DNA from 3 places in the Xenorhabdus sp. TS4 genome. Region 2 is predicted to be linked to each of the others. Evidence: predicted binding sites of a transcription regulator. Region 2 holds the regulator's gene; each other region holds the start of a gene.
The links. Region 2 encodes PhoB, which activates phosphate uptake and scavenging genes when phosphate is short. Its sites were predicted from a motif close to CTGTCATAAAACTGNCNNAT; they were not measured.
Positions count from the first base shown of each region.

Region 1: the regulator PhoB is predicted to act here: its motif matches at 3,921-3,940, upstream of phoA (alkaline phosphatase).
Region 3: the regulator PhoB is predicted to act here: its motif matches at 5,126-5,145, upstream of pstS (phosphate ABC transporter substrate-binding protein PstS).

Region 1 covers NZ_NKHQ01000080.1:18,606-29,747, reverse strand. The annotation lists gene Xets_RS16675 (HlyD family type I secretion periplasmic adaptor subunit) at 1-276, opposite strand, end outside; partial or broken gene Xets_RS16670 (peptidase domain-containing ABC transporter) at 417-1,283, opposite strand; partial or broken gene Xets_RS16665 (hypothetical protein) at 1,534-1,783, shown strand; partial or broken gene Xets_RS28745 (ISAs1 family transposase) at 1,830-2,027, shown strand; gene phoA (alkaline phosphatase) at 2,388-3,824, opposite strand; gene Xets_RS16650 (aldehyde dehydrogenase family protein) at 4,050-5,543, opposite strand; gene Xets_RS16645 (cupin domain-containing protein) at 5,559-5,939, opposite strand; gene Xets_RS16640 (FAD-binding oxidoreductase) at 5,987-7,288, opposite strand; gene Xets_RS16635 (nucleoside hydrolase) at 7,730-8,680, shown strand; gene Xets_RS16630 (sulfite exporter TauE/SafE family protein) at 8,745-9,533, opposite strand; gene Xets_RS16625 (helix-turn-helix domain-containing protein) at 9,810-9,980, opposite strand; gene Xets_RS16620 (helix-turn-helix transcriptional regulator) at 10,199-10,411, shown strand; gene sugE (quaternary ammonium compound efflux SMR transporter SugE) at 10,451-10,765, opposite strand; gene efp (elongation factor P) at 10,969-11,142, opposite strand, start outside.
Region 2 covers NZ_NKHQ01000080.1:155,660-166,801, reverse strand. The annotation lists gene Xets_RS17265 (peroxiredoxin C) at 1-278, shown strand, start outside; gene ggt (gamma-glutamyltransferase) at 478-2,238, shown strand; gene brnQ (branched-chain amino acid transport system II carrier protein) at 2,333-3,673, opposite strand; gene phoR (phosphate regulon sensor histidine kinase PhoR) at 4,028-5,338, opposite strand; gene phoB (phosphate regulon transcriptional regulator PhoB) at 5,358-6,047, opposite strand; gene sbcD (exonuclease subunit SbcD) at 6,340-7,557, shown strand; gene Xets_RS17235 (AAA family ATPase) at 7,575-11,142, shown strand, end outside.
Region 3 covers NZ_NKHQ01000078.1:75,813-86,954, forward strand. The annotation lists gene Xets_RS16055 (Tex family protein) at 145-2,481, opposite strand; gene greB (transcription elongation factor GreB) at 2,756-3,238, shown strand; gene ompR (two-component system response regulator OmpR) at 3,338-4,057, shown strand; gene Xets_RS16070 (ATP-binding protein) at 4,054-5,085, shown strand; gene pstS (phosphate ABC transporter substrate-binding protein PstS) at 5,288-6,310, shown strand; gene pstC (phosphate ABC transporter permease PstC) at 6,342-7,301, shown strand; gene pstA (phosphate ABC transporter permease PstA) at 7,303-8,211, shown strand; gene pstB (phosphate ABC transporter ATP-binding protein PstB) at 8,298-9,071, shown strand; gene phoU (phosphate signaling complex protein PhoU) at 9,107-9,823, shown strand; gene Xets_RS16100 (ABC transporter substrate-binding protein) at 9,934-10,782, shown strand; gene Xets_RS16105 (amino acid ABC transporter permease) at 10,883-11,142, shown strand, end outside.

The sequences.
Region 1 (11,142 bases), 140 kb from region 2:
TTCAGCGCCAATAACTTCTATATTAGTTAATTTGTCGCCTTTATTTACTATTTGCCCTTCATTAACGTATATAGCCTTTATTCTTCCGGTTTCTAAAGGCTGAATAATCTTACTTCTACCATTACTTATGATCTTACCTTGTGAAATAACATGAATATCAATTTTACCTATAAATGACCATATAATGATTAATAATGAAAAGATGACAATAGAGCAAGAGGTCCACCTTACTGTCGGCGAAGGTGGATTTTCTATTAATTGTAAATAATCAGGCAAAAATGCTCTTTCATCTTTAATATATTTGGTTGAGGATAGTTTATGGCGAATGTGCTAAACCTTAAAAAAAGTCGACTTATAATACTGAAGAAAATATATTACTCCTTTAAGCCGAATATGAATATTAGTAAGTATATTCATTATCTTACACACTCAATCATTTTGCGATAAGCGCCATTTTCAATTGCCATTAAATTATCGTGCGTGCCCTCTTCAATGACTCTGCCTTTATCCATTACTATTATCCGGTTCGCTATTCTTACTGTAGATAATCTATGTGCAATTATAATCACAGTCTTATTCTGGCATATGAGAGGCATATTATTCATAATAATTTTTTCTGACTCATAATCGAGTGCACTTGTAGCTTCATCTAGAATAAGTATTTTGGGGTTATTTAGTAATATTCTTGCGATGGCTATTCTTTGTCTTTGGCCTCCCGATAATCCAACACCATTTTCTCCTAATTGTGTATTATATCCTTCTGATAATTGCATAATAAAATCATGCGCTCCAGCTTGTTTGCATGCTAATATAATTTGTTCTAAAGATGCTGATGGTTTTGTTAGTGATACGTTTTCTTTTATTGTCCGATTTAGTAAAACGTTTTCTTGTTGAACAACACCTACATTTTGGCGTAACCAGATTGGATCAACTAAAGAAAGATCTAAATCATCAATAGTAATATTTCCCGTTTCTGGAGTATAAAAACGTTGAAGTAATTTTGTTATTGTACTTTTACCTGAACCTGATTCTCCAACAATACCAATGATTTCACCAGGTCTAATATTTAATGAAATATTATCAATATTCCATTTACCATTAGGACTATAACGAAAATTAACCTTATCAAAAGTGATTTTTCCTTGTAGATTCGATAACGTTAAGCTATTTTTTGAGTGCTCTATTGGAGAATTTAATATATCACCCAATCTAGCAACTGATATACTTACTTGCTGAAAATCTTGCCACAATTGAGCTAATCTAATAATAGGTGCTGCAACTTGTGATAGCTTTTTTTTTAGCAGCCAGCAAACACTGAGTCACGCCAACGTTGCCATTTTTATCACAAAACCTCTGTTTTATCATCTGACTATCTAAATTTACACCATGGTATCCCGCAATAAGTACTAATCCAGTAAGTAAATTGTCTGACACTTAAAAAAATCCATAATGATTAATACTATTAATGATAATATAAACACAAATTATAATCACTTTCAATTGAATTATTTCTTTTATTAAGCATTGAAAACCCTCAGCCACCGTGGAGGTGAAATCAAGCTTAGCAGCCTGAGTCTCCTGCTGAAACCGATGGGGTTCAATGACCGTTTCTTGCGGACATCCGTGTTTCGCCTGAAAAAGAGTTAAGCTGGCTTGGTTTCGGCCAACTTAACAGAATGCGCCAAGCAGTGCCCAAAGTGATATTCCCACGCTTTTGCATGAACTCAATGCCAGTGATTCAGTTATCTACTTTCGTGCCGATTACCCTTATCCACGTTCAGAATAGAGCCTGAAAGAACGGGTATCTGTAAGTTTGCCACTGGAACAGGTATCGCTATTACATTAGCTCAGCCACATTGACAGAAGAAAACTTCGCACAGGCAGTACGCAACTATTGGCGTATTGAGAATAATCTCCATTGGGTATTAGATGCGACTTTTCACGAGGATGATGGTCAGATTTATCGAGAAAATGCAGTGGAAAATATCGTGATATCCATGATGCTATACGGGATATCACTCAATATTTGGGAGGTTATTACAATCACCCACCCACATAGTCTTAATGGAGGAATTTCACCGGCTGAATATGAAAAACAGAGGGAAGAGGCTAAAAATGTGTCCGGAATTCCTTGACCACTACACCTGCACAGACTATTTCCAGCACTGACACAACCACTACCGATGCGATCAAGCTGAATAACAGTAATCCCCAGAATCCCGTCATACCTTATCCCATCATGCTTTGGCAAAAAAACAGCTTTAAATTCCACTTTTCGCTAAACATAGTAGCCACCCACTATAACAATAATGATTCTCAATACCATATATGGTAGCGAATTAATCACAAGTTGAAAGTAAATGACAGGGATTATAAGCAAGATATGATTATTTTAACGCCATTGCGTCACGTATGGTAAAGAACAGATCGGTCTGATCAGTCAAACCGACAACATTGGCAGCATGTGCTCCATAAGCGGCAACACGTAGCTGTGTACCGGTATGTTCCTGTCTATCTCCTTCCGAATTACCATAGTTTACGGTCATGACTGCGCCATCTTTTGTAATCAGCGATCGAGTCAAGCCAGGGGATTTGACATCAGGCTCAATGATTTGGCTAGCATGCGCATGATCGGCAGTCACAATCACCAGAGTATCACCATGTTCTTTGGCAAACTTAAGGCCAGCTTGTACGGCCTTATCCAAAGCTACTGTTTCACCAATTTGTGCACAAGGGTTGGCATTATGATCCTGTTTATCAATCGAAGCGCTTTCCACTTGCAGGAAAAAGCCATTTTTATTCTTTTTCAGTAAATCAATCGCCTTTTCTGTCATTTGCTCCAATGTAGGTGCGTTAGGATCTAATTTAGCATTCACTGCACATTTCACTGGCTTTTCATTGATATTACCGTGGTAAACTGCTTTTGGCCCTTCCCAGGCGACATCCATATTTCCATCATGGAATAAACCCAACAAGGGTTGTTGTTGATTGGCGTCTTTGACGGCTGCCAAAGACTTCGCATCCGTTACCCATTGGTATCCCTGCTCCAATGCCTGTTGTTGCAATGTCTTCCCTTTATTGGCGCCGGATCTCGATTGCTGGGTAAACGATTTTGCACCACCTCCCAAGGTGACATCCGCACGTGCGGTCAGCAATTGTTCAGTAATAGAGCCTTTACCTCCATTTTCCAGGGCATCTGTGGCGCAATACTTTGAAGTTTCTTTAGGGCCGTAGCAGTTACGATGCGTAATATGGGCGTATAAAGCCGCTGGTGTTGCATCCTGAATTTCGGCCGTGGTGATATTTCCCGTTGCCTTACCGTTCTTTTTAGCCAGCTCCAAAAGAGATTGATGAGGGTTGCCAAAGACATCGATTCCCAACGCCCCATTATAAGTTTTTACTCCTGTTGCCCAGGCCGTGGCAGAAGCCGCTGAATCTGTAACATAGTTAGGTTTCTTCGTCTTCTTGTCTAATGAGTAGTGTGTATATTGCCCCGTGAATGGCAAGGCATCTATCCCTTTAAAGAATCCACCTGCACCTTCGGCATAATTACGGGCAATGGTTATTTCAGAATCCCCCATACCATCACCGATAAACAGGATCACATTTTTAGCTTTGTTATTGCTTAATTCAGCCTTAAGCGCTTCAGTTTGATCTTGGGTAAGACGGCGGGCACCACCAAATTCGGTAATATTGCCTTGGGCTGCACGCTGTTGCGCCATAATGTGATTTGAATCGCTGACAGCCCATACAGGCACTGTAACCCCTGACATCAATGCAGCAACTACCATAGCAAGCAGGTTTTTTTCATGATTACGCGACATAGGATTTTCCTTGCAATCGGATGAATAGGATAAAAAAAATCATCATGTTGAATTGCCCGGATAATAGATATGTCACATGACAATTATTTGAACCTATGGCGACATTCTTGTGACAACGATTTTTTCTGCAAGGCAAGAAGAAAAAAATGAGCGCCTCAGCAGACAAAGGCCAAACAGCGCTCTACCAATATAATTCCCTATTCCATTGGTGACTTAACGCATCCATCAATAACGCATCATGACCGATTTCAGCTCCGTATAATGCTCAATGAATGCACTGCCAAACTCACGACCAATCCCTGAAGATTTAATCCCACCAAATGGAACCGCAGGATCCAGGAACGTATGCATATTAATCCACAGTATTCCCGCTTTAATATCAGGGATCATACGCATCGCCTTGCTCATATCATTCGTCCATAGGCTGGCTGACAGACCAAATGGCGTTGCATTCATCATAGTAATTAGCTCTTCCTCATCATCATAACTGAGGAAAGTGCCAATCGGCCCGAATGTCTCCTCGTTCATTAATGTGTCTTCAACACTATTGGCTTTAATCACTGTTGGTGCGACAAAAAATCCCGGCCCCTCCAAAGCATAGCCTCCGTGGACAATTTCATTGCCTTCCTGACGCGCCGTCTCAAACATAGACAGAATTTTTTCGTAATGTTCTTTATTTGCCAAAGGCCCCATTTCCGTCGATTCATCAAGGGGGGAACCAATTTTCATTGCAGATAAACGTTCAGAAAGTAATACCAAAACCGCATCCATATGAACGGATGGAATATAAAAACGCTCCGCGGCTGCACAAATTTGCCCTTGATACACATATCCCGCTTCCAGTATGCCATCAACGATCTTTTCAATTGTCATATCAGACAGAAAAGCCGCCGCGTTTTTGCCGCCAAGTTCCAGCGTTGTGCGCTTTAATCCCTGCTCCAAGGCCAATTTTCCCACGTTCATTCCTGTTGGAACAGAGCCTGTAAAAGTGACTTTGGCACATTGAGGATGATTAATGAGAGAAGTACCCACGCGAGCACCTGAACCATTGACAATATTGATCACACCATCTGGAATTCCCGTTTCTTTTGCCAGTTCCGCCACACGAAGTATGGTTAAGGGGGTATATTCACTGGGTTTAAGCACAATCGTACAACCACAGGCCAATGCCGCCCCCAATTTCCAGATCGCAATCATGATGGAAAAATTCCACGGAATAATGCCAACTACGACACCGATAGGCTCACGGCGCGTGAACGCGGAATATTTTTCCCCTTTAAGCGATGGCAATGAAACATTCAGTGTTTCACCCGTGATTTTGGTCGACCATCCGGCAAAATAGCGTAAATAATCGGCTGATGCTCCCACATCCAACATACGGGATAATTGAATCGGTTTACCAGAGCATAAACTTTCCAGTTGTGCCAACTCCTCACTATTTTTTTGTAATAGATCAGCCAACCGATTCAGGCAATTCCCCCGTTCCATAGGAGAAATCTGTGCCCATGCGCCGTGAAAAGCATCTGATGCTGCCTGCATTGCCTGATTAACTTCGTGCTCTCCTCCTTGATTAACCGTAGCTATCACTTCACCAGAAGCAGGGTTAATAACAGAAAAAGCTTCATTTTCCTGACCAAGAACAGAGACTCCATTAATATAATGACCATGAGAGCGCTGCAAAAAAGTTGTAACGGACTCCAGCAAATTAACTTCACTCATCATCTTTTCCCCTGTCTAGTCAGACAATTCCCCATTTATACAAGCCATATAATGTTTGACAAAACGCTCGCTGGTGATTTCCCACAATATTTCACTTCCTTTTGCCGCAAACCACGAATCACCTTTATGATATTCAACCATCACCCCTGTTTTGACATCGGTCAATTTCACTGAACCCTCATGCACCGTTGCCATCTCATCAAAGGGATAGGTCATTTTAAATTTGCCCTTGGTACAGGCAAAAATACCACATGTCAGATTATCCGATGGTTCCCCGTAGATCATGGCTACACTTGCCTGCGGATCACCTTCCACCACAACAGAACCAAGATGAGTGACACTGCCAATTGGCATTAATTCAGGAAGAGCTTTATCTAACAATAATGGCTTTATCATGACTTTTACCTTTAACTGTGACCGTTCCAAAAATGTAAAAAGAAAAACTAACGACGCCCTTTCCAGTAACCTGAAGCCTGGTGCCAGGTCTTACCGACAGAGAGCAATACATTTCTCAGTTTGTCTTTCCCGATAATATCAAGGTGTGGAATCGAACTGAGTAGCGAATAACGCTCTGAGCCTTCGCTCATTCCCTCAGCCAGAATTTTGCAGATGATGTGGCTCGGCGTTACACCAAAACCCGAATAGCCTTGAACATAGAACACATTTTTATGATTAGGCAGAGAACCCATTTGCGGAAACAGGTTAGCGCTGCAACATAATGGCCCGCCCCATGCCAGTTCTATCTCCACATCTTTCAAGTAAGGGAAAGTCTTGAGCATGAGATTGCGGTTCCATGCTTTTAAATCGGAAGGTATATATTCAAGAAAGTGTGTCGCGCTGCCATATAACAGGCGATTTTCTTTGGTAACACGGTAGTAATCAATGACCGGACTAATATCACTGTATGCCCCACGAATTGGGCTGATCTTTTCAATCAAATCGTCCGACAATTCTTCTGTCATCAATTGAAAAGCATAAGTATTGATCGTCTTTCTATAAATAGTCGGTTCGAGCCCATCCAAAAAGGCATTACATGCCCACAGCATCTTACTGGCACGAACTGATCCCGTTACTGTACGTACTATAACCCTGGGACCATACTCTACGCTCACAACCTGACTGTTTTCGAAGATTTTGACGCCATATTCAGTGACAGCTTTGGCTTCTCCTAGCAGCAAGTTGAGTGAGTGCACATGCCCGCCCCCCATATGTTTTAATGCACTGGTATAACGGTCTGAGCCAATGACTTTTTTAACATCTGCACCAGTATAAAGCTCAATTTCTTCATCAGGGGAAGCCGAACGAAATTCCTGTAACCAACTATGCAGGGTTTTATCATGTCGCGAATTCCAGCCAAGATAGGCATAACCTTGGCAAAAGTCAGCCTGAATATCATATTTGGCAATTCGATCACGAATAATTCCCGCCCCCAAGTTGCTGATTTTAAATATAGTTTCCAGGCCTTTTTTACCCACATGGCGTTTGATCTTATCCAAATCATGACCAATACCCGTCATCACCTGTCCACCATTACGGCCTGTACCGCCATATCCCAACGTTCGGCCTTCCAAAATAGCAATATTGGTGATGCCTTTTTCTGCCAGCTCTAATGCCGTATTGATACCGGAAAAGCCTCCGCCAATGATAACTACATCAACATCCAAATCTTCTGTCAGCATTGGAAAACGAAGATCATATTTTTTCGTCGTCGTATAATATGTTAATGAATCAAGTTTATTATTCATGTTATACCCCATGAGCATCTGCTTATCCCCTGATGGTGTTGCCTTGCTACTCCTTTTATCAGGGGTGCTTATCACATTTTTTGAACATTAGTTGTTCATGTGTATTAACAAAACAATAAAGAACAAAATATTAATAAGTTAATAAATTAATAAAAACAGACATCCATGCATTTCATGTCTGATATATATATGAATCATATGTACTTGAAATGCTCAAACCATTTGTTGTTTTCATGTTAATCAAATCACAATTATTAAAATGTTTATTAACAAATTGTAATTTTTACATTTTCATTTTGTGATGGAGTTGGAAGGAATTTTTTCTGTTAGTAAATTATCCTGAACATAAATATTTACATATGTACTTAATAGGTTTCGAGTTGTAGCCGACAAAACAGCAACTTGAGAAATTAAGTTCATAATTACTGGAAAGGAATAAGTATGCTACCCAAGAAAATTATCCTTGACTGCGATCCCGGGCATGATGATGCCATTGCTCTCCTGCTTGCCCACGGGAACCCCAATATTGAATTATTGGCTGTAACGACAGTTGTTGGTAATCAAACCCTGAATAAAGTCACCCGCAATGCTCTTTGCGTTGCACGCATCGCTAATATTCATAACGTTCCTTTCGCAGCAGGTTGCCACCGTCCACTTGTTCGGGAGATCAATACAGCTCCAGACATTCATGGGGAAACGGGTCTGGATGGCCCTATTCTTCCTGAACCTAACATGAAACTAGATGCGCGCCACGCAGTTGATCTCATTATTGATGTGATTATGGAAAATCCGCCCAAAAGTGTGACTTTGGTGCCAACTGCGGGTTTGACGAATATCGCTATGGCTGCACGCAAAGCACCGCAACTTGTTGAGCGTGTAAAAGAAGTTGTATTAATGGGAGGTGGTTATCATAAAGGAAACAGAAGTGCAGTTGCAGAATTCAATATCGTGATCGATCCAGAAGCCGCTCACATTGTTTTTAATGAAAAATGGCCGCTGACGATGGTTGGTTTAGATCTCACTCACCAAGCGCAAGCAACACCTGAAATTATCGAAGCAATTGCCCAGATTAAAACACGTTCCGCCCAGTTCGTTTTGGATGCACTGAAATTTTATGGTGACAGGTATCGTGAACATCAAGGATTTGGCTATCCTCCTGTGCATGATCCCTGTGCTGTAGCCTATGTGATCAATCCTGATGTTATGACGACCCAAAAAGTCCCCGTTAATATTGAACTGATGGGAACTTTAACAACAGGAATGACAGTTGCAGATTTCCGTTTTCCACCACCTGAAGATTGCCATACGCAAGTTGCTGTCAAATTGGATCATGCCAAATTCTGGCAATTAGTGATTGATGCTCTGAAAAACATTGGTGAAACAACTTACTGATATTATTAATTTATTCTTTGACTATTGAGGTTATCTCTCTGCCTCAATAGTCAAAGAATTTCTATCAAACTAACCGGATACCCATCAACACAGCACTACATAAGATCAGGAATAATGTGGCATATTGTAGTGCTTTGTCAGACAAATGCTTTATCAAATACCTGGCAAAAGGGATAGCCAGCAAAGAACCAATAAACAGTACCAACGCCAGTTTCCAATCCGTATGCCCTCCATAGGCATAAGCAAAAGCAGATGAGCCGGATAACATCATCGTGATAAAAAGGGAAACACCAACCGCTTGTTTAATACTCATTTGCCCATAGCGTAATAATAGTGGCAATACCACTATGCCACCACCAACTCCTGTCGCCCCAAGCACCAACCCAGCCCCCGTACCAGGCAGCAAAAAAGGCTTAATCAACTCAGATTGTAATTGTGGTTGCGTTTGGTTCATGTGTAACTGTGGCTGACGTATTCGGCAGTAAAAAAGATAAAGGGAAAACAAGATAGCCAATAAAACCAGTAAATTAATTCCCCATTCAAATTGTACTCGATTATGGCTTAAATGACTCAGCATAGTGACGCCATAACTGGCGAATACCGTACCGGGTATCATAATCAGCAGAATAATCAAAGATTGGCGTAAGGGAATATTTCCCATGCGAAAGTGTATATAAGAAGATGATATTTTCATCAACATTGAAAGAAAATTAGCCGTCGCGACAGAAGCTAGTGCATCTAATCCAAAAAAATAGGTCAGGATCGGCAAAACTATCACTCCACCACCAACACCGGTAGTACTGATAATCAAACCAACAATCGCCCCAATCGCAAGTTCAGGGATCACTAACATCATTTTGTTCCCAGCTGATATCTAATCAAAGATCATTTTCTTACCAAGTTTCAGCAAGCATTGCTTATAATATGACAAAAATAAATATCATATTCAAAAATAGAATATATCTCTCAGTTTGGTACTAAGGCCAAACGACAAGGAAACACGATTCTTTCAAGTCGCAGCTTTATTGGCTGCAACTTTGCAATTGAAAGTAAAGAAGATGAAAATATAGGGGATTAGTTGCTGAAATTTATATTTCTAACGATCTGTATTTTATCTTGATCATTGGTTTTAATGGGGAGGGTGTATTGTCCCAAAATCGAACAATTCACTGAGTTCAATCTGTAATCCATTTGCTATCACATTAATAATTTCCAAGGTAGGGTTCCTGACACCACGTTCAATACCACTGACATAAGTGCGATCCAGTCCACACTTATCGGCAAAAGCCTCCTGTGACATCCCAGCCTCTCTCCTGAGATACCTAATTCTTTGACCAAAAAGGGATCTGATGTTGTTCGATTTTTTCATCCGATAAGTATCGATTCATGTTACTTATCCGACCACGGACTATGAGTCACGTTTCAGCTAGAGTTATGCTATGATGTGTGACTTATAGTCTACTGAATACTCACTCACTTTTTAATTGAAAAGATGATTGATAACTGGAGAGCTTAAGGATGGAAAAAAAAGACTGGCATTCTGCTGACATCATCGCTGAATTGAAAAAACGCGGGACAACACTGTCAGAAGTATCGCGAGCAGCAGGACTGGCGTCATCAACTCTTGCCAATGCATTGCAACGACACTGGCCAAAAGGCGAGCGTCTTATTGCAACAGCGCTGGGACGCACGCCAGAAGAAATATGGCCTTCGCGTTATGAAAAGAAATAATCATAAGCCCAGCACTACGCTGGGTTTATTTATAAGTAATCAGCTCGCCAACTTTAAGCCAATAATGCCAATCACAATCAGGCCAAGGCTCAATATCCGAGTGAAATTTGCAGATTCCCCTAGCACCATGATGCCGAAAATCGCCGTACCTACCGCGCCAATACCTGTCCACACTGCATAGGCAGTTCCTGCCGGTAGATTTTTCATGGCATAGGCCAGTAACCCCATACTGACCACCATCGCGCTGATCGTAATTAAACTCGGCACCAAGCGTGAAAAACCGTGGGTATATTTTAGGCCTACCGCCCACACTACTTCTAATAAACCAGCAATAAGAAGGATCAACCAAGACATATTTTGCCCTTTATATGAGACAAGTGGGGCCGTCCCCGATGAAATGACGTTGATCCAGGTCGTCCAGGATAACGATAAGAAATGAAATTGGATTATAGCTATCCGATCTGATAGCTTGCAATGATAATAACCAAGGAGTTATAACAAAAAAAACACAGCCTCTGGACGAAGAGGCTGCGGTTTTTTTAGAATAGCAAACGCGATTATTTCACGCGAGAAACGTATTCGCCAGAACGAGTGTCAACTTTGATCACTTCGCCAATCTGTACAAACAGAGGGACTTTAACGACAGCACCGGTGCTCAAGGTTGCAGGTTTACCGCCAGTACCCGCAGTATCACCTTTCAGACCTGGATCAGTATCAACGATTTCCAGTTC
Region 2 (11,142 bases):
ACATCATGAAATCTTACGGCATTGAGCACCCAGAAGCTGGCGTTGCTCTGCGTGGCTCTTTCTTGATTGACAAAAATGGTGTTGTTCGTCATCAAGTGGTTAACGATCTGCCACTGGGCCGTAATATCGATGAAATGCTGCGTATGGTTGACGCTCTGCAATTCCATGAAGAGCACGGCGAAGTTTGTCCTGCACAATGGGAGAAAGGCCTGGAAGGTATGGGCGCTTCACCTGAAGGCGTAGCAAAATACCTGACCAAAAACGCTGATAAGCTGTAATCCCGTTAGGATTCAATCAGTTCATAACTTTATGTTATGAAGCATTCCAAACCAGCCGCCCAGTCGGCTGGTTTTTTACTTTCAAAAATCCTGAGCTTTAGATAAGGTGAATTACGCATTCGCAACAAAAACACCACAAAAACTCAAATCAATTAACGATTGATTAATAACAATTGGCCTATCCTCAGGAGAACAACACATGTTCAAAGCATGGAAAATACCACTTATCGCTGTATCCCTACTTATTTCTACTCCACTTTATTCTGCCACTGAACCTGCTGTTGAAGCTAAACAGGGCATGGTTGTCAGCTCACAACGTCTTGCTTCACAAGCTGGCATCGATATTCTCAAAATGGGTGGGAATGCCATTGATGCCGCAGTTGCTGTTGGATATGCCCAGGCAGTGGTTAATCCCTGCTGCGGTAATATTGGCGGTGGTGGCTTTATGACCATCCATCTCGCTAATGGAAAAGATACTTTCATCAATTTCCGTGAAACAGCCCCTGCCGCGGCTAACGCTGATATGTATCTGGATAAAGATGGAAAAGTTATCAAAGGTGCCAGCCTGTATGGTTATAACGCGATTGCTGTACCAGGCACAGTCATGGGATTTGAAGAGGCATTGAAAAAGTACGGCACATTAACTCGCGAACAAGTCATGGCACCGGCCATCAAACTGGCGCGCGAAGGCTATATACTGACCCGTGGCGATACCGATATTCTGGATACTACAGTGAAGCGTTTCGCTCAAGATCCAGAAGCTGCCCGTATTTTCCTGCGCAAGGATGGCACACCATTCGAACCAGGGGACAGGCTTATCCAAACCGATTTAGCCAACACGCTGGAAATGATTGCCAAACATGGGCCTGATGCTTTTTATCACGGCAAAATTCCCCAATTAGTTGAACAAGCATCAAAAAAATCAGGCGGAATTATCACCGCAGCGGATTTTGCCAATTACCATATCACAGAAACAACACCCGTCACTTGTAGTTACCGAGGCTACAAGTTTATCTCTTCTCCACCTCCCAGCTCTGGCGGTGTTACGTTATGCGAGATATTAAACATCATTGAAGGCTACGATCTTAAATCCATGGGATACAACTCTGCTGCTTATATTCACACATTGACAGAAGCCATGCGCCACGCCTATATGGATAGAAATACCTATCTGGGCGATCCCGCCTTTATTAATAACCCGCTTGATCGACTGTTAAGTAAAAGTTATGCCGAATCGATCAGAAAAGAGATTCAACCGAATAAAGCCACTCCATCGGTGAATATTCAACCAGGCATTGGTTCCCATGAAAAACCGGAAACTACCCACTATTCCGTAGTAGATAAAGAAGGAAACGCGGTATCAACAACTTACACCATCAATGGACGTTTTGGTGCCGTTGTAATTGCGCCAGGAACAGGCTTTTTCCTTAACGATGAAATGGACGACTTCACAACTAAAGTTGGTGAGAAAAACCTGTACGGGCTAGTGCAAGGTGCAACCAACTCAATAGCCCCTGGTAAGCGCCCACTATCATCAATGAGCCCAACACTCGTGACCAAAGATAATAAAATCTTCCTGGTCTTAGGTTCTCCCGGAGGTTCACGCATTATCTCCATCACGCTACAAGCGGCCCTGAATATCATCGAATTCAACATGCCACCACAAGAAGCTGTCAATAGCCCACGGATCCATCATCAATGGCTACCTGACGAAGTCTATTATGAACAACGTGGCTTGTCGAAAGACACCCTAAACTTACTGGAAAAAATGGGCTACAAAATGGTGGAACAGATACCTTGGGGAGCCGCAGAATTAATCATGATTGGATTGCCGGGTGCCGCTGGTGTGACTCCACAATCATCAGGTAATGATTCAGCCGTATCAGGTATTGTCCGTGAAGGCTACATCTACGGCGCCAACGATGCACGGCGACCTGCCGGTGCCGCTATTGGTTATTAACCCGAATAACTCAACAAAAAAGGGTGAGCCGTTTTCAGCGGCTCACCCTTTTATCATCTAATAACGTCATTTACATCATGAACAAATTTTATTCCTACTTCTCTTCAGGCTGCACTTCATACTTTGGGAGTTTTACGCCTCCTACGATGCGATCATAAATGGCGCACACAACAATCGTCAGCAAAGTAGGCAATAACCAAGCCAAACCCTGATCCGCTAATGGCAAATGATTCGCCCACCCTGGTAGTAAATGGGATAAATACTCAGAAGCTTTTATTGCATCCAAAATTCCAAACAGCAAACTGATAGACATGGCAGGAGCCAAAATGCGGGTGAAATTATTCCACCAACGGATTGTAAAGCTCAGTAATATCAGCGCGATACAGGGTGGATAAATTGCCGTCAGTACTGGAATTGAGAACTTAATCAAGTGACTTAAGCCCATGTTAGAAACCAGCATGGAGAATGTACCTAAAATCAGTACCAGAGCACGATAAGACAATGGCAAATAACGGCTGAAAAATTCAGAGCAAGCACAAGTCAAACCGACAGCAGTCACCATACAGGCAACAAAAATCAGTAGCGCGAGGAAGAAACTGCCGTAGTCACCAAAAATATTTTGGACATAGGCGTGCAAAATCACAGCACCATTCTCTGCTGTAGGCACTAATGTGCCACTACCTTCCCCAAGTTTGAACAAAGAGAGGTACACCAGCGTCAAGCCAAGACCAGCAATCAAACCAGCCCACATGGCATAGCGCGTCAACAGAGAAGAAGCTTCAACCCCTCTGGAACGGGCCGCATTGACAATAACAATACCGAATACCATTGCGGCCAGTGTATCCATTGTCAAATAGCCATTGACAAAGCCATTTGAAAACGGAATTTCCCGATAAGTTTCAATAGCAGGAACAGGGCCACCTGCCGGCCACAACACAGCCGCAATTCCCAAAATGGCTAACGCCACGATTTTGATTGGAGCCAATATATGGCCAACGTTATCCAGTAGTTTTCCTGGATACAATGAAATCAGCACCACGAGTGCAAAATAGATCACGCTATAGATAAATAAAGGAAGATCACCTGTTCCGGTAAGTGGTGCAATACCCACTTCAAAAGAAACCGTTGCGGTTCTAGGTGTTGCAAACAGGGGGCCGACAGCTAAATAGCAGACAGTTGCCAGAATCAGACCTGCAGTTTTTCCAATCGGTGTACTGAGTGCTTCAATGCCCCCACCCACTTTTGCCAACGCAATGACAGTAATGACTGGCAAGCCAACAGCGGTTAGCAAAAAACCGGCGGCTGAGATCCAAACATTCTCTCCTGCCTGCAAGCCAACCATAGGCGGAAAAATAATATTTCCCGCACCAACAAACAAGGCAAAGGTCATAAAGCCTAATGCCCAAATATCCTTAGATGATAAACGGTATGCCATAATGATTGTTAATGTATTTTGCCAAAAGAGATGCATCTGCGACAGTAACTATCGCTAGCACTTGAATTTCACTGGCGAGACCGAATTCTGATTTAACCGTCAGTGAGCAACATAATATTCACTGATAATCGCAAGATACAGAATGATAGTAGTAATAACAGCTAGAATCGCCAATAACTGTCCCCAAGTAAAACTTTTATAGCGCTAAAAGGCAAGCACAAAACCAAAAACCAGAACAATATCCTGAACTGGTTTTTAAAATCAGTTATTATTGTTATCTATCATTGAATACACACTATATGATTTGTGTGTTTTTTTGCTCATGCGCATTTTTTGTTCATGGCGATTAATAAATCATTTTGTCATAAAACTGTTTTTGGCAGCAGCTATAAGCCTAGACGCCAATAAAAAGCTAAAAACTGAGCCCTTTCCTAAAGTACTCGCAATATCAAGATGAGTATTGTAGTGATGCAATGCATGTTTCACTATCGCCAAACCTAACCCATTTCCCCCAGTTTGACGTGAACGCGCTCGATCGACGCGATAAAAACGTTCTGTCAGACGTGGTAAATGTTCCGCGCTAATCCCACCACCATTATCTTTCACTTTGAACAGTGCACCTTGGGAAACATGTCGCCAACTCACCTCAATCCTTGTGCCCGGCGGGGTATGTTTGATGGCATTATAAATAAGGTTAGACATTACACTGCGCAGTTGTTCTTCATTACCAAATACATTCAGTGTTTCATCGATATCAAACACAATATCATACTGTTCATTTCCCAGGGCCAACGCTTCCCGTTGCAATATTTTCAACATGTTGGGAACATCCACGGCTTCATTCATGTCCACTTGTGGTCCCCCTTCAATTTTGGAAAGATGCATCAGTTGCTGCACCAGGCCATCCATTCTTCGTATTTGTTCCCGCATCGTACCGATAACCTTCTGGTTCACCTTATTGCCGAACGCCTGATCCTCCATCATTTCCAGATAACCTTGCAGTACAGTGAGAGGAGTTTTGAGTTCATGACTCACATTGGCAAAAAAATCCCGTCTGGCATTTTCCAACAGTCGTTTTTGGGTGATGTCACGCGCGACCATCAATAATTGCTTCTCAGAATAAGGCATAATGCGGAACTCCATCATATTGCCATTATTCAATTCGATGGACAGAGGGTGGGAAAAATCATTCGCTGTGATATAACGGCTGAAATCAGGATAGCGAAGCAGGTTGAAAATATGCTGACCATTATCTTCAGGCCAGCGGAACCCTAGTAAATGTTGTGCCAGACGATTACACCAAAAAATATTGCCTTCCGTGGTCATTATCACCATGGCATCCGGCAATGATTCAGCCCCGCTACGAAAGCGTTTGATGAGTAATGCGAGTTCACGACGCCGTTTACGATTGCGTTGCTGCATCTGGTAAATACCATAAAAGATAGGTTCCCAGCCGCCACGACCGACAGGCGGTAACATATTGCGATCCAACCATAACCAATCGGATAATTTCAGCAAATTATAGCCATGCCATACCAGAGCCAAAAACAGTGCGATAACCAGCAGCCATGCCAAGTAACCGATAAAAAGAGACAAAATGACAGCGGGCAAGCAAAAAAGCACAAGCCCCCATACCAACTTTTTCCAAAATAAACGCTCAAGCACGTGACTTTACTCCAAACAGTCAATAGCGGGTAGAAAAGCGATAACCTGTACCACGCACTGTTTGTACCATCTTAGCGTGATCCCCTATCTCCAACGCTTTACGCAACCGTCGGATATGTACATCAACCGTACGATCTTCCACATAAACATTTGTTCCCCACACATAGTTGAGTAACTGTTCACGACTATAAACACGCTCAGGATGAGTCATAAAAAAGTGGAGAAGTTTGAATTCAGTTGGCCCCATTTCCAAATCTTGTCCCTGACTGGAAACGCGGTGGGATGATGGATCCAGAATCAATCCATCCATATCAATAATGTCTTCCGACTCTATAGGTAAAATACGCCGCAAAACAGCCTTAACCCGGGCAATCAATTCCTTAGGTGAAAACGGCTTCGTTATATAGTCATCAGCACCGACATCTAAACCACGTACCCGATCCTCCTCCTCCACCCGAGCCGTGACCATAATGACAGGGATCGCCTTAACGTTATTATCCCGCTTCATTTGCCGGATAAGTTGTATCCCAGAACCTCCTGGCAGCATCCAGTCCAATAATACCAAATCAGGATAAGGCTCAGACAAACGTCTTATTGCTGTATCGTAATCTTCGGCTTCAATGGCTTCATAACCGCTTTGCTCCAATGCAAAACAAACCATTTCACGAATCGGCACTTCATCTTCAACGACCAAAATGCGTTTAACCATGATCAATCCCGTTAATATCATTAAGGTGAGTGACTTTCACTGCAAATATTATGAGTCAATTTTATGACACTTTTATGAAATTCCTTATTTCTCAATTAACAAGATACAAACTGGTTTCCAAAGAAAATCCTGCATCTTTGTCATATTTCATTAGAAATGCAAACCAGCTCGAAAATTCAGTAAAGGATGCCAAATTACACAGGACATCCCTCACACTGCCATTATAATTAGCACCTGCAACAGGCGATAAGTAGCGGGCTAGAAAAACAATTAGGGCAACGGCGGGAAAATCATGCGAATCATTCATACATCTGACTGGCATCTTGGCCAATATTTCTTTACTAAAAGCCGCGCCGCTGAACATAAGTATTTTTTGCAATGGCTGATTGAAAAGATCGTACAGCATCAAGTTGACGCACTCATTATTGCCGGTGATATTTTTGATACCGGCTCCCCACCCAGCTACGCACGCGAACTTTATAACAAATTCATTGTGGCACTACAGCCCACAGGCTGCCAACTTGTCATTCTCGGTGGAAACCATGATTCCGTTGCCACACTCAATGAATCTAAATCCCTTCTCTCTTACCTGAATACCACTGTGATTGCTAATGCTGAAACCAAAGATATAGCACAGCAGATAAAGATCCTGTATGGCAGAGACAGTAATGCCGGAGCGATTCTCTGCGCTATTCCCTATCTGCGTCCACGGGATATCATCACCAGCCAGGCGGGGCAATCTGACGCACAAAAACAGCAGGCGCTACAGGATGCCATCACCGAACATTACCACAGACTCTATCAGCAAGCTTGTGCATTACGAGAGCAGCTCGGCCAGCCATTACCGATTATTGCCACTGGTCACCTCACTACGGTGGGAGCTTCCACTACGGATTCCGTTCGCGATATTTACATTGGCACATTAGAGGCCTTCCCCGCACAATCCTTCCCTCCTGCTGACTATATTGCACTGGGGCATATCCACCGCCCGCAAGTCATCGGTAAATCAGAGCATATCCGCTATAGCGGCTCCCCCATTCCACTCAGTTTTGATGAAGTGGGACAAGAAAAAAGCGTCTGCTTAGTGGACTTTAAATCAGGTAAACTCGATAGCATCACACTTTTACCGATCCCATATTATCAGCCTATGCAGCTTATTCGTGGTAATTTGCAACAAATTGAAGAGCAATTACACTCTTTCAAGGAATATCAAGGAGAGCGTCCGGTTTGGCTGGATATTGAAGTCGCAACCCAAGATTACCTGCCCGATATCCAAAAACGCATCCAAACCCTCAGTGAAGGCCTGCCTGTTGAGATTATTCTGCTACGCCGCAGCAAAAGCGCTCGCCAACTGTCATTGTCTGAACAAAATAAAGAAACACTTACCGAGCTAAGCGTAGATGAAGTCTTTGAACGTCGTTTGGCGCTGGCTGAAATCGATGATCCCGCGCAAAAACAACGCCTGACCACGTTGTTTAAACAAACGCTGGATGATATTTCTCAGCAATAACATGAAGAGAACATGCCATGAAAATTCTTAGCTTACGGCTGAAAAATATCAATTCCCTGCAAGGTGAGTGGAAAATTGACTTTACGGCAGAACCATTTGCCAGCAATGGATTATTTGCCATTATTGGCCCAACTGGTGCAGGAAAAACCTCCTTATTGGATGCCATTTGCCTCGCCCTGTATCATGAAACACCAAGGCTCAATACTATTTCTGCTTCGCAAAATGAATTAATGACCCGTCATACCGCAGAGTGCCTTGCTGAAGTAGAATTTGAAGTCAAAGGCATTGCTTATCGGGCATTTTGGAGTCAGCGCCGTGCTCGCAACCAAGCAAATGGCAAACTCCAACCCCCAAAAGGAGAATTGGCCCTCAAAAAAGAGGGAAAAATTCTGGCTGATAAAATTCCAGAGAAAAAAGAAAAAATTGCCGAAATAACTGGACTGGATTTCAGCCGTTTTACCAAATCCATGCTTTTGTCACAGGGAAATTTTGCCGCATTTTTAAATGCACAGGATAAAGATCGGGCAGATCTACTGGAAGAGCTAACCGGTACAGAAATTTACGGCATTCTGTCCCAGGAAATTTACCAACGTCATAAAGAGGCACAATCTGAACTGAACATTCAGCAGGCTAAAGCCTCTTCCATTGAATTACTCACGCCAGAACAACAACAGGCATACCAAAACCAGCAACAACAGCTTATTACAGAAGAAACCCAACTCAGCCAACAAATGAAGGCGTTACAAACTGCCGAAAATTGGCTTTTGCGACAGGATGAGCTACAGCAATCACTGGTTAGCTGTGCTTCACTTTTACAGCAAACTGAGCAAGTAATTCAAGAAGCACAACCTCAGTTGCAACAACTTGCTGCTAGCGAACCAGCAGAGAAAATCCGTCCATTATGGGATGCACAAAACCGCGCCACTCATGAAAAACAGCGGATTGTGGAACAACGCACAAAAATAGAGCATGAGCGCCAACAACAACTGGCAATGCTGCAACCTGCTGAACAGCAACTGGCTCAGTTGGATAAAAAGCGGGAAGAGCATCAACAGCATCAAAATCAGCAAGAAAAGCTCATCTCAGAGCAAATTATGCCACTCGATCATAAAATTGATATTCAATCCAAAGAGCTGTTGAAACTTGAACAAGAAATCGCAGGACAAAACCGTGATCTCACAGACATTTTATCCCAACACCAAGCCACACAGGATAGAACGGCTACCTTAAATAACGAACAAAAGACGTTGGAGTCCTACTATGAGCAGCACCCTTATTACTGCAATTTGGACAGCAAACTGCCTGAATGGAAACAACTATTCACCCGTCAGAAAGAACGACGAGAAAAAATAGACCAACTTACCCAAAGCACTCAACAAATTGGCTCAGAGCTTGCCCGTACAACCGATTATTTACATAAATTAAATGCAGAGCTGGCTAAACAGCAAGAACAGAGCCAAATACTGCGTAATAGCTTTGCCTCTGCTGAAAACCAACTCACAACGTTGCAGCAAAAGCATCCTTTGGAACAGTTGCAGAGAAATTTAGAAAATTATCAGAAAAAATTGGTATCACAGAACCAATTGGAGATCTTGCTTCCCCAGATCCAACAGTTACAAACAGCGATCTCAGCCGATCAAAGCCAATTGAACCAATCTCAAGCATTGATAAAAGCCTTACCTGATCAGATCGCAACCCTCAATCAACAGTTGGTAGATAAACAGCAACATTATGACGATCTCACCAATCGAATTCGTTTGGAACAACGAATAGTCAGCCTGGAAAAAGAACGGGCACAATTAAAAGAAGGTGAGTCTTGTCCGCTTTGCGGCTCAACTCATCATCCTTTAATCAATGAATACCAGAATATTGCCCTACCACATTCAGAAGAGCGCCTGAAAACCCTGCGTCAACAGATTGATCAACTGCAAGAAAATCGTACAACCCTACGGCAAAAACAACAGCTTCAACAGCAGTATGGCGAACAATTACAGAAAAATATCGCACAATACCACGCTAAATTGACGGAATGGGTTAAACAATGGGAACACCATTGCCAGCAGTTGCAGGCTACAGAATTACCGATGGAGACAAAGACGGTTAATTACTTTATCAGCCAACGACAATCTGCTTATCACCAAAACCAAGCGCAGCAGGAAGCCCTATTACAGGCAGAGAAAAACTATCAAACAGCCGAAAAAGCACTTGCTACCAACCGAGAACAATACCAAGCCTGTGAAAAGAGTATTGAACTGGAAAAATTCAAACAGGATTCAGCGCAAAAACAATTGACAGAAAAGACAGCAGAAGCTCAACAAATAGAAGCCGACTATGCAGCGACAGCACAACAGTTAAACACGGCATTACAGCCGACCCCTTTCACACTTCCTGTCTCTCATGAAATAGAAAACTGGCTGCAACAGCGTGAACAAGAATTAAAAAACTACCACGATTCACGAGAAAAGTGGCAGCAACTACAAAAAGAACAAGCAGCCTTGCAAAGCAAACTGGGTGAACTAGACAAACAAAAAAATAAGCTCTCCACTCACCTTCATACTTTGAGGGAACAACAACAACAGCAAATGCAGTTATTGGAACAAACACGTCAGGAACGTCAGTGTTTATTTGGCGAACAATCCATCATTGCTGTTCGTCAGGCCTTGCAGCAAAAAACCAATGAATTGGAAATCGCCTACAAACAGGCTGTTTTCCATCTGCAAACACTGCAAAACAAAATGAGTCAATTAATCGGTGCTGCCAGTGAAATAGAAAAAAGCCACACCATTGCCGAAGAAAACTACAAACTTGCTATCAGCCATTTACAAACAGGCTTAGAACAGCAAGGCTTTCCCGATCAATCATCCTTTGAACATGCCTTATTGGAACCAGAACAGCGGGAAAAATTACAACAGTTACAAGAAAAACTTGAACAGCAACAATTGCAAGCTAAAACACGGCATCATGAATCAGAAGTGGCCTTACAGCGACATACAGAAACGCAGCCACAATTGCTTAATCAACATGAACCTCAACAACTATCCACCATATTGACCGACGTTACGACTAAGTTGAAACAAAATAACCAACAACAAGGTGAAGTCAGAATCGTATTGAACAGCAATGCAACTCGCCGTCAACACCAACACAAGTTACTGGCACAGATCGCACTCTTACAACAGACATATGATGACTGGAGCTATCTCAATAATCTCATTGGCTCTGCCGATGGCGCGAAATTCCGCCGTTTTGCTCAAGGTCTGACATTGGATCATCTCGTACATCTGGCAAATATCCGATTGGAAAAATTACATGGGCGCTACTACTTGCAACGCAAAGATGACGGCGGACTGGAATTACAAATCGTTGACACCTGGCAAGCGGATGCTACGAGGGATACCAAAACGCTTTCTGGAGGAGAAAGTTTCCTTGTCAGCCTTGCTCTTGCTCTCGCCTTGTCTGATCTAGTGAGTAACAAGACACAAATAGAATCCCTGTTCCTTGATGAAGGGTTTGGCACGCTTGATCCTGAAACTTTGGATATCGCTTTGGATGCACTGGATCACCTTAATGCATCAGGAAAGACTA
Region 3 (11,142 bases), on a different contig from region 2:
AGTTTTTAAAAAATTATCAATTCATGATATTGAGGTTGTGTTAAATGCAATTAGAGAAATATAAACACAAATTTAAATACCCTGAACTGGCATAATTGAGCCAGTTCAGGAAATCATTTTAAGTTATCTAACGTTTTTTATTAATTAACGTTTTCTATTAAAGGCAGCGGCCAATGCATCACTCATAGCGCTATTAGCTAAAGGCGCAGAACCTGAACGTGAAATAGGACGGTTTCTGCCATTGCCGTTACGATTATTGCGATCCTGACGGTTACCTTCTTGGGAGCTACGGCGTGCTTGTGTTTCACCTGGTTGCTCATCAAGACGCATGGTCAATGCAATACGCTTGCGGTTGAGGTCAACATCCATCACCTTCACTTTCACGATATCACCTGTTTTGACGACGGTGTGTGGATCTTCCACAAAGCGGTCGGATAGGGAGGAGATATGAACCAGACCATCCTGATGGACACCGATGTCCACAAATGCACCAAAATTGGTTACGTTAGTGACAGTACCTTCTAAAATCATACCCGCTTGCAGATCGTTCATGGTTTCAACGCCATCGGCAAATGTGGCTGTCTTGAATTCAGGACGTGGATCGCGACCCGGTTTTTCCAGCTCTTTCAGGATATCGGTGACGGTCGGAATACCAAATTTTTCAGTCGTGAATTCCTGGGCGCTCAGGTTACGCAAATTAGCCGGATTACCCATCAGTTCAGGTAGGGTTTGCTGGGTTGTTGCCAGGATCTTCTCAACCACTGGATAGGCTTCTGGGTGAACGGTTGAAGCGTCCAGCGGATTATCGCCCTGATTGATGCGCAGGAAGCCTGCACATTGCAGGAAGGCTTTTGGTCCCAGACGGGTCACCTTCAATAGTTGATTACGGTTGCCGAAACGACCATTTTCATCACGCCAGTTAACAATATTTTGAGCAACAGTACGAGTCAGGCCAGCAACGCGAGTCAACAAGGCGACAGAGGCGGTATTCAGGTCAACGCCGACGCTGTTTACACAGTCTTCAACCACGTTATCCAGTTTTTTGGCAAGCAGAGTCTGGCTAACATCATGCTGATATTGACCCACGCCGATGGATTTGGGTTCGATTTTCACCAGCTCAGCCAGTGGGTCTTGCAGGCGACGGGCGATGGAGACCGCACCACGCAGGGAAACATCCAGATCAGGGAATTCTAGCGCAGCCAATTCAGATGCGGAATAGACAGAAGCTCCCGCTTCGCTGACCACTACTTTTTGTGCCGTGACGTCAGGATACTGTTTCTGAACGTTGACAAAGAAACGTTCTGTTTCACGGGATGCGGTGCCATTGCCAATGGCAACCAGCTCCACTTGGTGTTTGGTGCACAGGGCTGCGACGATGGCAGCCGCTTTGTTTTCCTGTCCGGTGTGCGGATAAATGGTATCGGTGGCAATCAGTTTGCCTGTCGCGTCAACAACGGCGACTTTTACCCCTGTGCGCAAACCTGGGTCCAGACCCATTGTTGAGCGCATACCCGCAGGGGCAGCCATCAGCAGGTCATTCAGGTTACGGGCGAAGACGTTGATAGCCTCATTTTCGGCCTTCTCGCGCAGTGTACCCATCAGTTCGGTTTCCAGATGCAGCAGCACCTTGATGCGCCATGTCCAGCTCACCACGGCTTTGCGCCAATTGTCAGCCGGTGCATTGTTCAGGCGCAGGTTCAGGTGATCGGTAATAATTTGTTCGCAGTAGCTCTCTTTTGGCGCTTCCTCAAATTGTGGATCAGCATTCAAAGAAAGTTGCAGGGTGCCTTCATTGCGTCCACGGAACATGGCAAGGGCGCGGTGGGAAGGAACAGTGGCGATGGTTTCGTGGTGGTCGAAGTAATCGCTGAATTTAACACCTTCTTCCTCTTTACCCTCGACAACCTTGGAAACCAAATGGGCATTTTTCCATAAATATTCACGTACCTTTGCCAGCAGGGTTGCATCTTCGGCAAAACGTTCCATCAGGATATAACGTGCGCCATCCAATGCTGCCTTGGTATCAGCAACGCCCTTGTCAGCATTGACATAGGCAGCCGCCGCCAGTTCTGGCTCTTGCTGCGGATCTTGCCATAGCAGGTCGGCCAGAGGCTCCAATCCGGCTTCGATGGCAGCTTGTCCACGAGTACGGCGTTTAGGTTTATAAGGCAGGTACAGATCTTCCAACTCAGTCTTGCTCAGTGTAGCGTTAATCGCTTCTGCCAGCTCAACGGTTAGCTTTCCCTGTTCCTCAATCGATTTCAGGATAGTCTGACGGCGGTTGGACAGTTCACGCAGATAACCGAGACGGCTTTCGAGTTGGCGGAGCTGTGTGTCATCCAGACCACCGGTGGCCTCTTTACGGTAACGGGCGATAAAGGGAACCGTATTCCCCTCATCGAGCAAGGTGATAGCAGCTAGGATTTGCTGTGGTTGAGCCTGTAGCTCACCGGCAATGATTCGACTTAAAGATTCATTCATGGTCTGTTTTCTTCAACTTCTTTAGGGCCTGTAGATATCCTGAGACATCGTCAGACAGAGCCGGATAAGATCAAATTTCATCTGAAACAGTATCGGCATGGTTCAAACTGGCTCCATTTATACGTGCTGAGCGCGATAATTTCCAGTTTAGCGCGATATTTCGATCATGTTGCAACAGAATTCATCAAATATCTTCTAGGTTGGGATTGGGTTGATGAGAGTTGATGAGATATAGTACTTCGCCATTAATCATCTTTTCTCAAGTGAGTTTCTCATGGCCAAGAGTCATTATATTACCCGAGAGGGTTGGCATGCGCTTGATCAGGAATTGAAATATCTCTGGAAAGTTGAACGCCCCAAAGTTACCCAAGCTGTTTCAGATGCTGCTGCATTGGGGGATCGTTCAGAGAATGCCGAGTACATTTATGGTAAGAAAAGATTAAGGGAAATTGACCGCCGAGTACGTTTTTTGTCCAGACGTTTGGATGTACTGCAAATTGTCGATCCTGACCCGCGACAAGAAGGGAAAGTCTTTTTTGGGGCATGGGTAAAAGTTGAAAACGAGAATGAAGAAGAATACATGTTTCGTTTGGTGGGACCGGATGAATTCGATCCTGCTAAAAAGTGGATCTCCATTGATTCTCCGGTGGCGAGGGCATTATTGGGTAAGCAGGTTGATGATGAAGTCACGGTGATGACACCGAATGGCGTGGTGACTTACTGGATATTGGAAATTAGCTATCAGCCTTTGGCATAAGTCGTCTTAAAATACATGCGGTTAAGTTTCTATTGGGGTTATGGGTTTTCTGTGAAAGTGATGGATGTTGCGGGCATGGAGCATCTTGGGAGCTGAAACATGCAAGAGAGTTATAAGATCCTTGTTGTTGATGATGATATGCGCTTGCGGGCGTTACTGGAACGCTATTTATCCGAACAGGGGTTCCAGGTGCGCAGCGTAGCAAATGCAGAACAGATGGATCGTTTATTGACCAGAGAATCCATCCAATTGATTATCCTGGATTTAATGTTGCCGGGCGAAGATGGGTTGTCTATCTGTCGAAGGCTGAGAAGTCAGCATAATTCGATCCCGATCATCATGATATCCGCGAAAGGGGAAGAGATTGATCGGATTGTTGGGCTTGAAATTGGCGCTGATGATTATCTTGCCAAGCCTTTTAACCCACGTGAATTGTTGGCACGTATGCGTGCTGTCCTGCGGCGACAGGCGAAGGAATTGCCGGGGGCGCCGACGCCGGATGATGCGGTGATCAAGTTTGGGAAATTTAAACTTGATCTTGGAACGCGTGAAATGTTCCATCAAGATGGATTGTTACCTTTGACCAGTGGGGAATTTTCCGTGTTGAAGGTGTTGGTTTCTCACCCACGTGAGCCATTATCACGGGATAAATTGATGAATTTGGCTCGGGGACGAGAGTATGGTGCAATGGAGCGTTCCATTGATGTCCAGATTTCCCGTCTGCGTCGGCTGATTGAAGAAGATCCTTCCCATCCGCGTTATATCCAGACGGTTTGGGGGTTGGGATACGTTTTTGTTCCTGATGGAAACAAGGTATGAAAAAGCCCGGTGTGAAAAAGTTTTGGCTTTCTCTGCGTACTTTGTTTTTCCGTGTCCTGTACTTAGTGCTGGGCAGCTTGCTGTTCAGCTCTCTGGTTACCTTACTGCTGGTGGTATTAGAAGAACTCCCTTTTAACGCGGTATTTCCCTATCTCTTTATCAGTGTTTTTGCGGTGGCATTGTCGGTGTTCATGGTGTTCGGGCGATATTCCGCTGTCCAGAAACATTCATTGAAAGCCATGCAGAAAGCAGTTATCGACATGGGAAAAGGAAGAAGAGACTCATCAGTGCCTGAAATGGGGATGCCCGCGATTCGTTCCGTGATTAGGGCGCTTAACCAATTGTCGGTGGAGCTGAAATCACAGGAGAGCGATCAGGCGGTATTAATGGCTGGCGTGAGCCATGACTTGCGTACTCCACTTACCCGTATTCGTCTGGCGATGGAAATGATGGTGGGAAAAGATGATTTTCTGACAGAATCTGTCCATCAGGACATTGAAGAGTGCAATGCCATGATTGATCAATTCATTGATTATCAGCGGGCAGGACAGGATATGCTGATGACATGCTGTGAATTGAATGGGTTACTTGAAGAGGTGATTACAGCAGAGCAGCGTTGCACGTCAGATACAGATATTGAAAATCGCTTAGTGACAAGTTCGATTTTCATTTTAGCCCATCCCTTTTCCATCAAACGGGTGCTGGTCAATCTGTTCACTAATGCCCGGCGTTATGGTAATGGGTGGATCCGCATCAGTAGTGGCTCAACCGAAAAATTTGGCTGGTTTCAAGTTGAGGATAACGGCACTGGAATGACGAAAGAAGAAGCCGCTGTTTTATTCCAGCCTTTTATGCAGGGAAATAATAGAAGTGAAATAAATAATAGACGTGAAATAAATAGTGGCGTGGGGCTGGGGCTGGCGATCATCCGCCGTATCATTGATAGCCACGGGGGAGATATTCAGGTGGGGAGCAGTGAAAAACAGGGGCTGTCCATTCGCGTATATATTCCGTTGAGTGAAATATGAGAACATCATTGAACGCAAAATAAGGCACAGCCGAAACCGCCTGTCATAAAAATGTCATAATTCATACATTTTATTGTCATTGAATTCACCTATTTTCCTTCTCGAATCATTTTATTACCTGAAAATCAGATTGTCAGCGATACCTGTCATTTGTTTTTCATTAATGATGCGTATCTCAGTAGAAGACCCAACAGGAGATAGTATGAAATCAATGCGTACCACTGTGGCGAGCATCATGGTTGCTGTATTTGCCATGACATCCCTGTCTTCATTCGCGGCCACCAGCTTGACGGGGGCAGGTGCGACATTTCCTGCACCGATATATACCAAGTGGGCGGATTCTTATCAGAAAGAAACGGGTAACAAAATCAATTATCAAGGCATCGGCTCTTCTGGTGGTGTAAAACAGATTATTGCCAATACCGTTGATTTTGGTGCATCTGATGCCCCGCTTTCTGATGAAAAATTGGCGACTGATGGCTTGTTCCAGTTCCCAACGGTAATCGGTGGGATTGTGTTGGCAGTGAACATTACCGGTGTTAAAGCGGGTCAGTTGGTTCTGGATGGTAAAACCCTTGGTGACATCTATCTGGGTAATATCAAGAAATGGAATGATCCGGCAATTGCAAAGTTGAATCCGGATCTCAAACTGCCAGAACAAAACATTGCCGTGATTCGTCGTGCTGACGGCTCAGGGACTTCCTACGTTTTCACGAGTTACCTGTCCAAAGTTAACAGCGATTGGAAGCAAAAAGTAGGAGCTGGCACGACCGTCAAATGGCCAACCGGATTGGGCGGTAAAGGCAATGACGGGATTGCTGCATTTGTTCAGCGTCTGCCGGGTTCGATTGGTTATGTCGAATATGCCTATGCGAAGCAGAATCACCTTGCTTATACCAAGCTGGTCTCCGCGGATGGTGCTGTGGTAGTACCTACCGAAGAAAACTTTAGTGCGGCGGCTAAAGGTGCGGATTGGAACAGCAGCTTTGCGCAGGATTTGACAAACCAGAAAGGCGATAATGCGTGGCCAATTACCGCTACTACATTCATTCTCATCCACAAGCAACAGGCAAACGCTGCCAATGGTATCGCAGTGCTGAAATTCTTCGATTGGGCTTATGACAACGGCAAACAACAGGCGAAGGAACTGGATTATGCCACCCTGCCGGAAGAAGTGGTCAACCAGGTACGTGCAGCATGGAAGAGCAACCTCCCCTTTTATTAAGGGGAAATCACCTAAAATGGGAATGAAGCGTATGGCCGAACGTAAAACGGCACTGAAAGCACCGGGCAAAAATGGTGACATTATCTTCAGCGCTCTGGTTAAGTTAGCAGCGCTGTTAACTTTATTTTTGCTGGGAGGCATTATCATTTCGCTGATCATTGCTTCCTGGCCGAGTATACAAGCATTTGGTTTTGCTTTCTTATGGAGCAAAGAATGGGATGCACCGGCAGGGTTGTTTGGCGCATTAGTACCGATTTATGGCACATTGATGACTTCGTTAGTTGCCCTGATCATTGCGGTTCCAGTAAGTTTTGGCATTGCCCTGTTTCTGACGGAGTTGTCCCCAAACTGGTTAAAACGTCCGTTGGGTGTGGCGATTGAGTTATTGGCGGCGATCCCCAGCATTGTTTATGGCATGTGGGGATTGTTTGTCTTTGCTCCACTATTTGCCACCTATTTCCAGCAACCCGTTGGTGACGTGCTTTCCAGCGTTCCCATCGTGGGGGCGCTGTTCTCTGGTCCTGCCTTTGGTATTGGTATTCTGGCAGCGGGTATCATTCTTGCCATCATGGTTATCCCCTATATCGCTTCTGTCATGCGTGATGTGTTTGAACAGACCCCTGTAATGATGAAAGAGTCTGCCTATGGCATCGGTTGTACAACATGGGAAGTGATTTGGCATATCGTCTTGCCTTATACCAGGAATGGTGTGATTGGTGGCGTAATGTTGGGGCTTGGCCGGGCATTGGGAGAAACAATGGCAGTTACCTTTATTATCGGTAATACCTACCAACTTGATAGTTTGTCTCTGTACATGCCGGGGAACAGTATTACTTCTGCATTGGCAAATGAATTTGCTGAGGCTGAATCTGGCCTGCATACCGCCGCATTGATGGAACTGGGACTGATTTTATTTGCCATCACCTTTATTGTTCTGGCGTTGTCAAAATTAATGATGATGCGTCTGGCAAAAAATGAGGGGCAGCGCTGAGATGACAACCATCAATGGGCAACCTTCACATTTAGTCGATACAGTAAACGAAGCGGAGATGAAAAGCCGTCGCCGTATGCAGTCATGGCGTCGTCAGAAAAATCGGCTGGCGCTGATGCTATCCATGATGACAATGGCATTCGGTTTATTCTGGCTGGGCTGGATTTTAATCTCCACCGTCACTAAAGGTATCGATGGTATGTCGCTGGCGTTGTTTACTGAAATGACACCACCTCCCAATACCGAAGGCGGTGGGCTGGCAAACGCCATTGTTGGTAGCGGCTTGCTGATCTTCTGGGCGACGGTGTTTGGTACGCCATTGGGGATTATGGCGGGAATTTATCTGGCGGAATATGGTCGCCGTTCATGGTTGGCAGAAATTATCCGCTTTATTAATGACATCTTGCTTTCAGCCCCTTCGATTGTTGTCGGATTATTTGTCTATACGGTTGTGGTGGCAAAGGTGCAACACTTTTCGGGTTGGGCAGGGGTAATTGCGTTAGCACTGTTGCAGATCCCTATCGTTATTCGCACGACAGAAAACATGCTGAAATTAGTGCCGGATAACTTGCGTGAAGCCGCTTATGCATTGGGCACACCGAAATGGAAAATGATCTCTGCTATTACTTTAAAGGCATCGATATCAGGCATTATGACCGGTGTATTGCTGGCTATTGCCCGTATCGCTGGTGAAACGGCTCCACTATTGTTTACCTCGCTTTCTAACCAGTTCTGGAGCATCGATCTCAGCCAGCCGATTGCAAACTTACCTGTTACTATTTTTAAGTTTGCTATGAGTCCATTCTCTGACTGGCAGCAGTTGGCATGGGCGGGGGTATTACTGATCACCCTATGTGTACTGCTAATTAACATTGTGGCGCGTGCGTTGTTTGCGAAGAAAAAGCACTAATATTTTTTTCAAAGGAACAAAAGCAGAAGGTATTAAAGAGACAAATACTGATGAATAAGGCTAATGAGGTTATTTCAGTAAACAATATGGCAGTAAATAAAATCGCAGGAAGTAAAATTCAGGTACGTGATCTGAATTTCTATTACGGCAAGTTTCATGCACTGAAAAATATTACGCTGGATATCGCACAAAATAAGGTAACGGCATTCATCGGGCCATCGGGCTGTGGTAAGTCCACGTTACTACGTACTTTCAACAAAATGTATGAATTGTACGGTGATCAGCGCGCTGAAGGTGAGATTATTCTGGATGGCACCAATATCCTGACAGACAAGCAAGATATTGCCTTGCTACGTGCCAAAGTTGGGATGGTTTTCCAAAAACCAACACCATTCCCGATGTCCATTTACGACAATATTGCTTTCGGGGTGCGCCTGTTTGAAAAACTGCCCAGAACAGAGATGGATGAACGAGTCCAATGGGCGTTGACCAAAGCGGCATTGTGGAATGAAACCAAAGATAAATTGCATCAGAGTGGGCATAGCCTTTCCGGTGGCCAGCAACAGCGTTTATGCATCGCCCGTGGTATTGCTATTCGTCCTGAGGTCTTGCTGTTGGATGAACCCTGTTCAGCACTTGACCCCATCTCGACAGGACGCATTGAAGAATTGATCAGCGAACTGAAATCAGAATATACCGTAGTGATCGTCACCCACAATATGCAGCAGGCGGCTCGCTGTTCGGATTACACGGCGTTTATGTACCTTGGTGAACTGATTGAATTTAGCAATACTGATAGATTGTTCACCACACCGAAGATGGAACAGACCGAAGATTATATTACCGGCCGTTATGGTTAATACAGGGTATAGAAGGTACGGGGGCATAGCATTAGATGGACAATCTGAATCTCAGCAAACATATCTCCGGTCAGTTTACTGCTGAACTGGAACATATTCGTACAGAATTGATGACAATGGGTGGGCTGGTGGAAGAACAGCTCAGTAAGGCGATTCTGGCGATGCACAACCAAGACGAAGTATTGGCACAGCAAGTGATTGAGGATGACCAGAAGGTCAATATGATGGAAGTGGCGATTGATGAAGCGTGTGTCCGCATCATTGCAAAACGCCAACCGACGGCCAGTGATCTGCGTCTGATCATGGTTATTTCAAAGACTATTGCTGAACTGGAGCGTATTGGCGATGTTGCCAATAAGATTTGCCAGACCGCGCTTGAAAGATTTTCACATCAACAGCAATCTTTGCTGGTCAGCTTAGAATCATTAGGGCGTCATACGATCCAAATGTTGCATGATGTGTTGGATGCCTTTGCCCGTATGGATCTACAAGAAGCCATACGTATCTACCGTGAAGACAAAAAAGTGGATCAGGAATACGAAAGTATTATCCGCCAGCTAATGACCTACATGATGGAAGATCCCAGAACGATTCCGAATGTCATGACGGCTCTCTTTTGTGCCCGTTCTATTGAGCGCATTGGTGACCGTTGCCAGAATATTTGTGAATTTATCTTCTACTACGTTAAAGGGCAGGACTTCCGCCATATTGGTGGTGATAATCTGGAAAAATTACTGACCCAAAAAGAATAGTATTTATTCCAAAATTGAATAAATATAGTATTTTATATTATTTCATGTGCTATATCGAAATTGATAGCTTTTGTTGATATATAAAAATTAATAACCAACAGGGGTGTACAATGAAGATTCGCAACAACTCTCGCGTAGCGATTACTGCGCTGCTGACCAGCTTGGCATTGGTTTCAGGAGTGGCAAAAGCAGATAAACTTGATGACATTAAAAAAGCTGGCACGGTACGTATTGCGGTATTTGACAGTAACCCACCATTTGGTTTTATCGATCCTCAAACGAAAAAATTGGCAGGCTATGATGTCGATATCGCCAATGCAATTGCCAATGATTTGGGGGTAAAGCTGGAACTGCGTCCAACGAACCCAGCAAACCGTATCCCTCTGCTTTCTTCTAAGAAAATTGACTTAATTGCTGCTAACTTCACAATCACTGACGAACGCGCAAAACAAGTTGATTTTTCCATCCCTTATTTTGCGACTGGTCAGAAATTTATTGCCCGTAAAGGTGTTCTGACCAATCCGGACGATATTGCCAAACTGCGTATTGGTGCAGACAAGGGAACTGTACAGGAAATTACCTTGCGTGAGCGTTATCCAACCGCCAAAGTGATCTCTTATGATGATACACCGTTGGCATTTGCGGCTCTGAGAAATGGTAATGTTCAGGCGATCACGCAAGATGATGCGAAACTGGTTGGTTTGCTGGCAAACGTACCAGAAGCCCAGAAAGCCGATTTTGAAATTTCCCCTTTCAGCATTACTCGTGAATATCAAGCAGTCGCGGCTTCCAAAGGGGAAACGCGATTGGTTGATTCGGTTAACCAAACCTTACTGAAATTGGAAAAAGAGGGTGAAGCAGAGAGCATTTATAACCGCTGGTTTGGCCCAGACACTAAATCCGCTCAGCCGCGTGGTGATTTTAAATTTGCTCCGTTAGAGGATCAGGCAAAACAGTAATGTTCGTTTAGCAGTTTCTGTTTAGTGCTTCCATTTAAAAACACAAATTGATTAGCCCCGTTATTTCGGGGCTTTGCTGTTTGTTTATGTGGTGAATGATATGTTTGAGCAATTTATTACCGAGCACTTACTGGCTCCTGAATATCTGCAATGGCTTTGGCAGGGATTTCTGATCACCTTGTGGCTTTCTGTCTGTGTCATTGCCTCCTCCACTTTATTGGGCTTTGTGATTGCGGCGGTACGGGATAGCCAAGTCAAGCTACTGTGCTGGCTGGTTACGGTTTACACTACTGTATTTCGTAACACGCCTCTGTTGGTGCAACTGTTTTTCTGGTACTTCGCTTCTGGGCAAATTTTGCC